One region of the Actimicrobium sp. CCI2.3 genome, then DNA from elsewhere that is predicted to be linked to it. Evidence: predicted binding sites of a transcription regulator. Region 1 holds the regulator's gene; the other holds the start of a gene.
The links. The regulator LexA, encoded in region 1, represses DNA repair genes until DNA is damaged. The targets are predictions, from matches to a motif close to ACTGTATNNNNATACAGT.
Positions count from the first base shown of each region.

Region 1 (5,047 bases):
GCTCCTAGCCCAAGGCCAAGCAACGCCCCGCCTAGCATGCCGCGCCATGGACTGGCTGGTTTTGGCGGAACGGCTGCCGGCGAGCCCGGCCGGGCCGTGGTGTTGGCGGCCGACTGCGATGGTGCCTGGCGGTTGACGTTTTGCGACTGTTTGCCAAATGATCCGCCTCCACCCATCCGTTTTTGCGCCTCGGCTTCAGTCGCGGTAACGGCCAGTGATGTCATGACAATCATCATGGCCACAAAAAATTTCTTCATGATTCCTCCGGAAAAATAATGTGCTGTGAAGTACGGTCACAGCAGCCGTGTTTGAACTCCGGGGGGATTGTAGTGCGCGGTATGTTTTTGAAAAAGGGAAGATAAGGGAACTACTTGTTCTGATAAACGTATTTTATGCAGTCGTCTCATGCCCTTTGCGCAAGCGACTTTTGAGCGGCGACCTTTCGATGCCGTTTTGAATTGGCTTGGCATGATATCCAGCAACGAATTGTGTGGATGGGATGGTGCAAAATTGGTAGAGTCCGGCCTACTTCCCATGTAGTAACAACATAATTCCGTCACCGTTAAGGTTACGATGCCCTTTTCATTATTTCTTCGACCTGTGCCGACGGCCTTCATCCCGACTTCGTTCACGACGTCTAGTGCACGGTCATTGGTGACAAGCCTGCAGATGAACAATTTGTTGCCTTACGTATTGGTCGTGATGGTGTTCATTTTTTTGGGTTTGACCGGTCACGACCCATGGAAAGCGGATGAGGCTTATGTTTTCGGAGTGATTCACACGATCCTGGAGACAGGTAATTGGCTGATCCCTACTATTGCGGGTGAGCCCTTCATGGAAAAACCTCCTCTGTACTACTGGGTGGCGGCGGTGTGCGTCTATCTGCTCGGGGGCTGGATGGATCAACCTGATGCCGCGCGCATGGCGTCTGGTTTATTCATGACGATCAGTGCGTTCGCTATCGGGTCTGCAACGCATGCATGGTGGGGCAAAGGCGCGGGACGTTATGCGCCGCTGCTGTTGCTCGGCTGTCTGGGCACTTTGACGCAAACGCACATGATGATGCCGGACGTGCCACTGCTGACCGGTTTTGCCCTGTCGGCCTGGGGTTTGTCACGCATTCTGTCGCTGCCGAAGACGGGAGGGGTGTTGCTAGGCCTAGGCGTTGGTGTCACTTTTTTGTCCAAAGGCATACTTGGACCGGCAGTCATCGGCATGACTACACTGATGTTGCCAGTGTGTTTTAACGAGTGGCGCAACGGGCGGTATGCGCGCGGCCTCGTCGTTGCCTTTTTTGTCGCCTTACCCATGTTGTCCATTTGGCCGTTTCTTCTGCACGACCGCTCGCCTGGCCTGTTCATGGTCTGGTTCTGGGAAAACAACTTTGGCCGTTACTTTGGTTTCTCGGGCGTGCGTTCAGGCACGGAGCATCCGAAAGGATTCTGGCTGCAAACGTTACCGTGGTTCACGTTTCCTGCATTGCCACTGGCATTGTTTGCGCTATGGCGTCAGCGATTCGTGGCATTGACTCATCCGGCAATGCAATATGGACTGATCTCCACCCTGGTGATGTTGCTGGTACTGTCTTTTTCCGAGTCAGTCCGTGCCGTGTACGCCTTGCCGCTACTGGTTCCGCTAGCGATACTGGCAGCACCAGCGGTTTCGCATATTCCACAGCTGGCAGACTGGGCGTGGACGAAAATCAGTCAATGGTTATTCGGGCTGCTGGCCGCAGTAATCTGGCTGGGATGGGCCATCATGATGGCAACCGACGCAACCCCTGCCTGGCCGAGGCTGCTGCGCGTCTTGCCGTCCGACTTCATTCCGACGTTTGATCTGCCGATTTTTTTGATGGCGCTGACGCTAACCTGTGTTGCCTGGTGTGCGTGTCGTTGGTTTCGACGGTATCCGGCCTATGGGCTGACCACTTGGTTTACAGGGATGACGCTGACGTGGGCTTTACTGACAACGCTGTGGATGCCGTGGCTGGACTATGCAAAAAGCTATCAGCGCGTGTTCTCGGCAATTCCGTGGCCGTCCTCGGTCGATTGCGTTACCAGTATCGGCATGGGGGAAAGCGAGCGTGCAATGCTGAACTATGTGGCCCATCGCATTACGATCCGGCGTGAACTGTTCCCTGCGACTAAATGCCGTGCGCTCTTGATGCAAGGTTTTGTCGCAAGCGGCCCCGGAGAAGTTGACTTGTCTGTCTGGGAGCCCGTCTGGGACGGTGCACGGCCTGGAGATGAGTGGCAGCGTTTCTGGTTGTTCCGTAACCGCGTGGACGCTCCCATGCCGGACATCGCCAGCATCAAGTTCGACAAGAAGCTGGCATTGGAAGCGCGCTGATAGCGTCAACGTGCATTTGTGAGGGAGCGATCTCCAGTCCTTCTTGCACTGGGCGGTGCTTGCCGATCTCGACGCGTTACCCGCGATGCAGATGCTCCGGTCAATGCAAGAAGCCGTGCTCAATCCTGATTCAGTTCCAGCTGCGCAGCAATCCGACCGCCAATCCTTCCAGTGAAAAATCATCCCGTTCAGGGTCAATGCGGATAGCTGCGAAGTCGGGATTCTCCGGCAGCAGTTCGATCATTTCACCGGTCTTGTGATAGCGCTTGACCGTGACATCGTCGCCAAGGCGTGCCACGACAATCTGCCCGTTGCGGGCACTGTCGGATTTTTTGACGGCAATCAGGTCCCCGTCGATGATGCCGGCATCGCGCATCGACATGCCGCGGACCTTCAGCAGGTAATCAGGCTTGGCAGTAAACAGGGAGGGGTCGACCTGATAGGTTGCTTCGACATGTTCCAGCGCCAGGATAGGTGACCCTGCCGCAACCCGTCCGACTAACGGCAAACTCAGTTGCATCAACGCAGGGTGCGGCAGCACAAGTTGATGGTTATGTCGCTCGGTGGCCAGTTCGACGGCTGACTTGATCAGCCTGATGCCACGCGATGTGCCCGGTGAAATTTCAATCGCGCCTTTTCGTGCCAGTGCTTGCAAATGTTCTTCGGCAGCATTGACCGAGCGAAAGCCAAGTTCCCTGGCGATTTCTGCGCGTGTCGGAGGAAATCCGGTATTGGTGATGGCGTCACGGATCAGGTTCAGGATCTGTTCCTGCCGCGCGGTAAGTTTGATCATGATGATGACAGCGTCGCTGTGTGGATAAACAGGCTGTAGTTTTATACAGTGAGCGGTCAAATGCAAGTCATTACAGGGTTGGCATCAACCATTTCCGGGCAAACGGGCGTAATCATTGAGTTTTGTCAGCTTTGCGGGTATCCTTGCCGACTTTCCTCTTCCCACACTCGTCTTGACGCCGGGGTGGGCGTTATTTTCAATCCGTCCAACAGGAGATTGCATGCGTCATTATGAAATAGTATTTATCGTCCATCCGGATCAGAGCGAGCAAGTGCCCGCCATGATCGAGCGCTACAAGGCTGTCGTTGCAGCCCACAGTGGCGTTGTTCACCGCGTTGAAGATTGGGGTCGTCGTCAGATGGCTTACCTGATCCAGAAGCTCGCCAAAGCACACTATGTTTGCATGAACATCGAATGCGACAACGAGACCCTGGTCGAAATCGAAACCGGTTTCAAATTCAATGATGCAGTCCTGCGTCACCTGACCGTCAAGCTGAAGAAAGCCGAAACCGCTCCTTCGCCAATGATGAAGGCAGTACAAAAGGAAGATGCGGCCAAAAGCCATCGTTCCGAGGCACCTGCAGCGTAATTGTTACCAGGAAGAGTGAATCAGCTTCAGTTTGTTGCCAGTATCGCCGAGCGTGAATTGATGCGCTACACACCGGCAGGCATCCCGATCGTGTCCGCGAAATTGCAGCACGCCTCGAAGCAAACCGAAGCCAGGGTAGAACGACAAGTCGAGTTCGAGATTTCCGCCATTGCAGCAGGCGAAATTTCAGGCCGGTTTGATCAAGCCCCATTGGGTGCGTTGTTCCACTTCACCGGTTTCCTGGCGCGCAAGAACCGCAACAGTAAAAGTCTCGTGTTTCACATCATTGATTTCGAACCAACCTCAGATACAGGAGCCTCAAATGGCATTCGGTAAAAAATTCGACAAGAACAAGCTCAAGCTTAAAGAAAAACGCAAACAACAGAACCCATTGTTCAAGCGTAAGAAATTCTGCCGCTTCACCGCTGCACACGTGGAACAGGTCGACTACAAAGACGTCGATACGCTCAAGGATTTCGTTCAGGAAAACGGCAAGATCATGCCAGCACGCCTGACCGGTACCCGCGCTCACTATCAACGTCAAGTCGATACCGCAATCAAGCGCGCACGTTTCCTCGCGCTGTTGCCGTACACCGACCTGCATCACGCGTAACTGACGCAAACGTCAATTACCCAATTCGGAGAAAAATATGCAAATCATTTTGTTAGAAAAAGTCGTCAACCTTGGCAATCTTGGCGAAGTCGTCAAGGTCAAGGATGGTTATGCCCGTAACTTCCTGATCCCGCAACGCATGGCGCGTCGTGCGACCACCAGCGCTGTCGCTGAATTTGAAGTCAAGCGTGCAGAACTGGAAAAAATCGCTGCCGAGAAATTGGTCGAAGCCCAAGCCCATGGTGAGAAACTGGCCGGCATGACCGTTCAGATCTCGCAAAAGTCGGGTGTCGATGGTCGTCTGTTTGGTTCGGTAACCAATGCAGACATCGCCGATGCACTGACCAAGCAAGGTTTCGCTGTCGAGAAATCGCAAGTGCGCCTGTCAACAGGCCCATTGAAGACAACTGGTGATCATCCGATCCTGGTCGCCTTGCACACCGATGTGCTGGTTGAAGTAATTGTTTCCGTACTGGGTCAGCACGCTTAATTCTTGAGTGCAGTGCCTTGCAGAGAAGCCGGATTCGTCCGGCTTTTTTTATGCCTGTCAGAATCGTTGTCGCCGTAATATTGCAAGAATGCAGCCCGGGTCCGGCTTGCCCAGCAGGTATAATCCGGGTCATGAACAAACGTGAACGCTCCGACGCCCGCCCTGATTCAGGGCCTGAATCCCGTGGTGAATCTCGCCCTGAATCTCGCTCTG
Region 1 is NZ_JASJWR010000003.1:163,612-168,658, forward strand. Features, by position in the region: gene QN370_RS03125 (Tim44 domain-containing protein) at 1-257, opposite strand, end outside; gene QN370_RS03130 (glycosyltransferase family 39 protein) at 835-2,349, shown strand; gene lexA (transcriptional repressor LexA) at 2,480-3,142, opposite strand; gene rpsF (30S ribosomal protein S6) at 3,363-3,731, shown strand; gene priB (primosomal replication protein N) at 3,747-4,067, shown strand; gene rpsR (30S ribosomal protein S18) at 4,054-4,344, shown strand; gene rplI (50S ribosomal protein L9) at 4,382-4,834, shown strand; gene QN370_RS03160 (replicative DNA helicase) at 4,966-5,047, shown strand, end outside.

Region 2 (5,047 bases), on a different contig from region 1:
CTGGCCATCCTCGATGATCTCGGCGCGGTCGTCATCATCACGTTGTTCTACACCTCGGGTCTGTCGTTGCCGATGCTGGGTGCGGCGCTGGCCGTGCTGGCCGTGCTGTTTGTGATGAATAAAACGGGCGTCAAGAATCTGGCCCTCTACGCCATCGGCGGCGTCGTGCTGTGGATTTTTGTCTACCAGTCGGGCGTGCACGCGACACTGGCCGGCGTCGCGCTGGCCTTCTGCATCCCGTTGCGTAACCCCGCCATCAGTGCGCGCAAATCGCCACTGGTCAAGCTGGAGCATGGCTTGCATCCATGGGTTGCTTTCGTGGTGGTGCCAGTGTTCGGCTTTGCCAATGCCGGGGTTTCGCTGGCCGGTTTCAATCCACAGAATCTGCTGGATCCGGTGCCGCTGGGCGTCGGCTTGGGTCTGTTCATTGGCAAGCAAATCGGTGTCGTTGTCATGTGCGCTTTGGCCATCCGGTTTGGTCTCGCGCAATTGCCAAAGAACAGCAACTGGACGCAACTGTATGGCGTGGCGCTGCTGTGCGGGATCGGCTTCACGATGAGTCTGTTCATCGGCTCGCTGGCGTTTGCCGATTCGGCCATGCTGATCGATGAAGTCAAGATCGGCGTGCTGATTGGCTCGATCTTCGCTGGCGTGGCCGGTGCCATCGTAGTGCGGGCCGGTAGCCGGAACGCCTGAGCATGCCGGACCAGACGGACGGCAAAGCGACTGTCCTGCTGGTTGGTGCCGACACCCGTCACCGTGCCTTGCTCGTTGGCGTGCTCGCGCCGCATGGCTATCGGTTGCAGTCGGCCGACCATTGTGCTGCTGCACTGGACGCGATGCGCCAGCAGCTGCCCGGTCTGGTTGTGATTGACCTCGCCGGAGCCGAACAGGATGGTCTTGGCTTGCTGGCGTGGCTGCAAGCCGACCCTGGCAGCGCCGGGATTCCTGTCATCCTGCTGGCAAGTTCCAGCGAGCGCGAGGCACGCCTTGCCGGTCTGGCCGCCGGTGCCGATGAGGTGCTGGCGTTGCCACTGGATGGCGACGAACTGTGCCTGCGTGTGCGCAACCTGCTGCGACTGAGCGTCGCGTCGCCGCTGAAATTTACCAGCATGGCGCTGCAGGCCGCCATCCTCGATGCGGCACCGGCCAACATTGCGCTGCTCGACATGCAGGGCGTGCTGATTTCGGTCAATCAAACCTGGCGTCGCCATGCCGGTATCAATGGCATGGCCGCGTCGCACGATGCTGGTATCGGCAGCAATTATCTGGCAATTTGCGATGCCTCTACCGGCCCCGAAGCGGTCGAAAGCCGACAGGTAGCTGACGGTATCCGCGCCATACTCGACGGTAGCCGGCAGACGTTTTCGATCGAGTATGCCTGCGATACGCCGGCCGGACCGAACTGGTTTCTGCTCAGTGTTGCGCCGCTGGGCGAAGTCGATCGAGTCGGTGCCATCGTGATGCATCTCGACATCACGGAACGGCAGCGCTCTGCACGCAAGATTCTCGACCTCAATGCCACGCTCGAAAAACTGTCGATTCAACTGATTCAGGCGCAGGAGCAGGAGCGCATCAACCTGGCGCGCGAATTGCACGATGAACTGGGCCAGCGGCTGGCCTTGCTCAAGCTCAACCTGCATCAGCTCAACCGCTTGCTGGTCGCACCGGAGCCACGTGCCTTGTGGACCAGCATCGATGCTGACGTCAATGCACTGATTGCCCAAATCCGGGTGATCTCGGTCTCGTTGCGCCCGCCCGTGCTCGATTATCTCGGCCTTGAATCGGCCATTGGCCAATTACTGCAACGCCAGTTTTCCAGTACCGTGACAACCTGCATCTTCGAGTACGCAGGGTTACCTGTCGTGTTGGCTCCTGCGGTCGAGATCACGATTTACCGCATCGTCCAGGAGTGCGTGACCAATGTACTCAGGCATGCCATGGCAAGTCGCGTGGTGGTGGAAGTCAATGGGGGCGAGTCGGGTTACGAGCTGGAATTGATCATTCGCGACAACGGCAAAGGCTTCGATCGCTCGACGCTGGCGAGCCGGGTGCTGGCCGATGGCAGTCGCAGCGGTTTGCCGGGCATGAAGGAAAGGATCGCGCTACTCGGTGGTAGTCTGTCGGTGGAGTCGGCACCCGGTCAGGGTACCCGCATCATCGCCACGCTGGCGCTAGACAAACACGAGTGAGCAGCCATGAATAATCCCGGTACCAGCAACAAGGCCACTATTTTGCTGGTCGATGATCATGTGCTGGTGCGAGCTGGCATCCGCAGTTTGATTGATCAGCTGAACGACTTTATCGTCATTGCCGAGGCCTCCGATCCGGTCGAGGCGCTGGCCTGGGTGGCGCAACGCGAGCCTGATATTGTCGTCACTGATCTCACGATGGGCAACCACAACGGACTCGATCTGGTGCGCCAGCTGCGTCAGCAGTACCCGCAGGTGGCCATCGTCATTCTCAGCATGCATGCGTCAGAAGAATTAGTGACCGAGGCGCTCAGGCTGGGTGCGTCGGCGTATCTGCTCAAGGAGGCCGCGCCGGCCGAACTCGACATCGCGTTGCAGGCGATCCGGCGGCATGAAACTTACCTCAGTCCGGCAGTGTCGACGAAGATGATCGACCGCTTCATCCGTGCCCCGGTGGCCGCACCGAACCCGTTGCAATCACTGACCGGCCGGCAATTGCAGATACTGACGATGATTGCCGGTCGCAAGAGCACCAAGGAAATTGCCTTCGAGCTGGACCTGAGCGAAAAAACCGTCGCTGCACACCGTGCGCAAATCATGGAGCGGTTAGGGGTACGTGACGTCGTCGGACTGGCGTTGCTGGCGCTAAGGTACGGGCTGGTCAGTGCGGATAGCCCCTTTTTTCAGCATAGTGGCGGTCTCTGAATTTTCCCGATGGTTTCCAGGCAAGCTGTCACCCAAATCGGCAAGGTTGAGGCAATCAACGGCGAAGCGCACGCCGCAGCGGTCGCTGCATAAATAAAAGGCACTGCTGTAATGCCATGCCAGTACTGGTCTGCGGAGGTGTTCAACAGGGTTATGCACAATGTTGTTCACAGATTACGGGCATAAGTTTTAGTGTGTGCAGGGTAAGCGCATCAGCAACGGCTCGTGCCAACGCATCCGCTAGATCAGGTCGGGTGCTACAGCGCATTGGGACCCGCCAACCATTGATCGTCCCCTGCTGATTCCAAGAAACAAAACACACAACGCATTTGCCACCCGCTTATACTGTATGCATAAACAGTATATTGACGGAAACACCCGATGCCCATTCTTCCTCTCTTTGATGCTTCCCGCGCAACGGTGCTGCCGTTGAGCCTCGTTCCGGCCAGCGAACTGGCACCTGTGTGCCTGCGCCCGTTTTACGGACAACGCATTTCCGCAGGATTTCCGTCTCCTGCAGAGGAGTACCTTGAGAAAGGACTGGACCTCAATACCTATCTGGTGCGCAACAAGACGGCCACTTTCTATTTCCGTGTGCAAGGTGACAGCATGACGGGTGCCCGCATTTTCGATGGCGACATGGTCGTGGTTGACCGGTCGGTCGCTCCCAAGCATCGCAACATCGTGCTCGCAGTCGTGAATGCAGATTACACGATCAAGCGACTGCACAAGCGCGCCGGCGTCATCGAACTGCGCGCAGAAAATCCACGCTACGCCCCGATCCAGTTTGGCGACGGCGAGACACTGGAAATCTGGGGCGTGGTGGTCGGTGTGGTCTGCCGGTTTGATGTCTGACCATGGAGACCAAGTCCGCAACAACGACGCTCTTTGCCCTGGTGGATGTCAACAACTGCTACGTCAGCTGCGAGCGGGTGTTCAACCCGTCGCTGGAAGGCAAGCCGGTCGTCATCCTGTCCAATAACGATGGCTGCGTGGTGGCAAGATCGGCGGAGTCGAAGGCGTTGAAGGTTGCCATGGGCGAGCCGTGGTTCAAGCTGAAAGACCTGGCGAAGCAGCACGGCATCATTGCCCTGAGTAGCAACTACGCACTGTACGGCGACATGAGCAACCGGATCATGACCGTGCTGCGCGATTACAGTCCCGACGTTGAGGTCTACAGCATTGATGAATCCTTCCTCGGCCTCAATGGCTTGAACGGTTTGTGGGAATCGCCTGCCGCCATGGGGCAATCAATACGCCAGCGGGTCAAGCAGTGGGTCGGGGTGCCGGTGTGCGTAGGCATCGGTCACAGCAAGACGCTGGCGAAACTGGCGAACCACATTGCCAAAAAAAGACCGGTCTTCGATAGCGTCTGTGACCTGACCTCGATGACGCCCCAAGACCGCGATGCGATTTTGTCGACGATCGAGGTTGGCGAGGTCTGGGGTGTCGGCAGGCGTCTGTCCGAGCAGTTGCAGAGCGCCGGCATCGATACGGTGGCACGGTTGCGGGACGCGTCGCCGGCGTGGGTGCGATCGCGCTTCGGCGTCGTGGTCGAACGGACTGTCAATGAACTCAACGGGATTTCCTGCCTTGCGCTCGAAGAGGTGGTACCGGCCAAAAAACAGATCATCGCCTCGCGCTCGTTCGGCCAGCCGGTGCTGACCATCGATGAACTCGGTGAGTCCGTCGCGACTTACATGACGCGCGCCGCCGAAAAGTTACGTCATCAGGGTTCCGTATGTGAAGCGATCCAGGTCTTCGTGCAGACAAATCGCTTCAAGGCATCTGACCGGCAATACAGCAACGAGGTCGTCGTGCCGCTGCCGAATGCATCGTGCGACACCCGGTTGCTGATCCGCGCGGCGCTGTTTGGCCTGGAGCAGATTTATCGGCCTGGCTTCTATTACAAGAAGGCAGGGGTCATCTTGCAGGGGATTTCCAGTGCGTCCGTGCAGCAGCAATCGCTATTTACGACCTTCGGCGATGGCGAGAAATCCGAAGCGATGATGCGTACGCTGGACGGGCTGAACCAGCGATTCGGCAAGGGCGCGGTCACGGTGGCGGCGTCCGGTATCCGGAACGACTGGGCCATGAAGCGCGAGCGCAAGACGCCGAACTACACGACATGCTGGGGCGAAATTCCGGTA
Region 2 is NZ_JASJWR010000001.1:149,605-154,651, forward strand. Features, by position in the region: gene nhaA (Na+/H+ antiporter NhaA) at 1-696, shown strand, start outside; gene QN370_RS00635 (ATP-binding protein) at 699-2,192, shown strand; gene QN370_RS00640 (response regulator transcription factor) at 2,199-2,897, shown strand; gene QN370_RS00645 (translesion error-prone DNA polymerase V autoproteolytic subunit) at 3,279-3,752, shown strand; gene QN370_RS00650 (Y-family DNA polymerase) at 3,755-5,047, shown strand, end outside.
Region 2: the regulator LexA is predicted to act here: its motif matches at 3,242-3,259, upstream of QN370_RS00645 (translesion error-prone DNA polymerase V autoproteolytic subunit).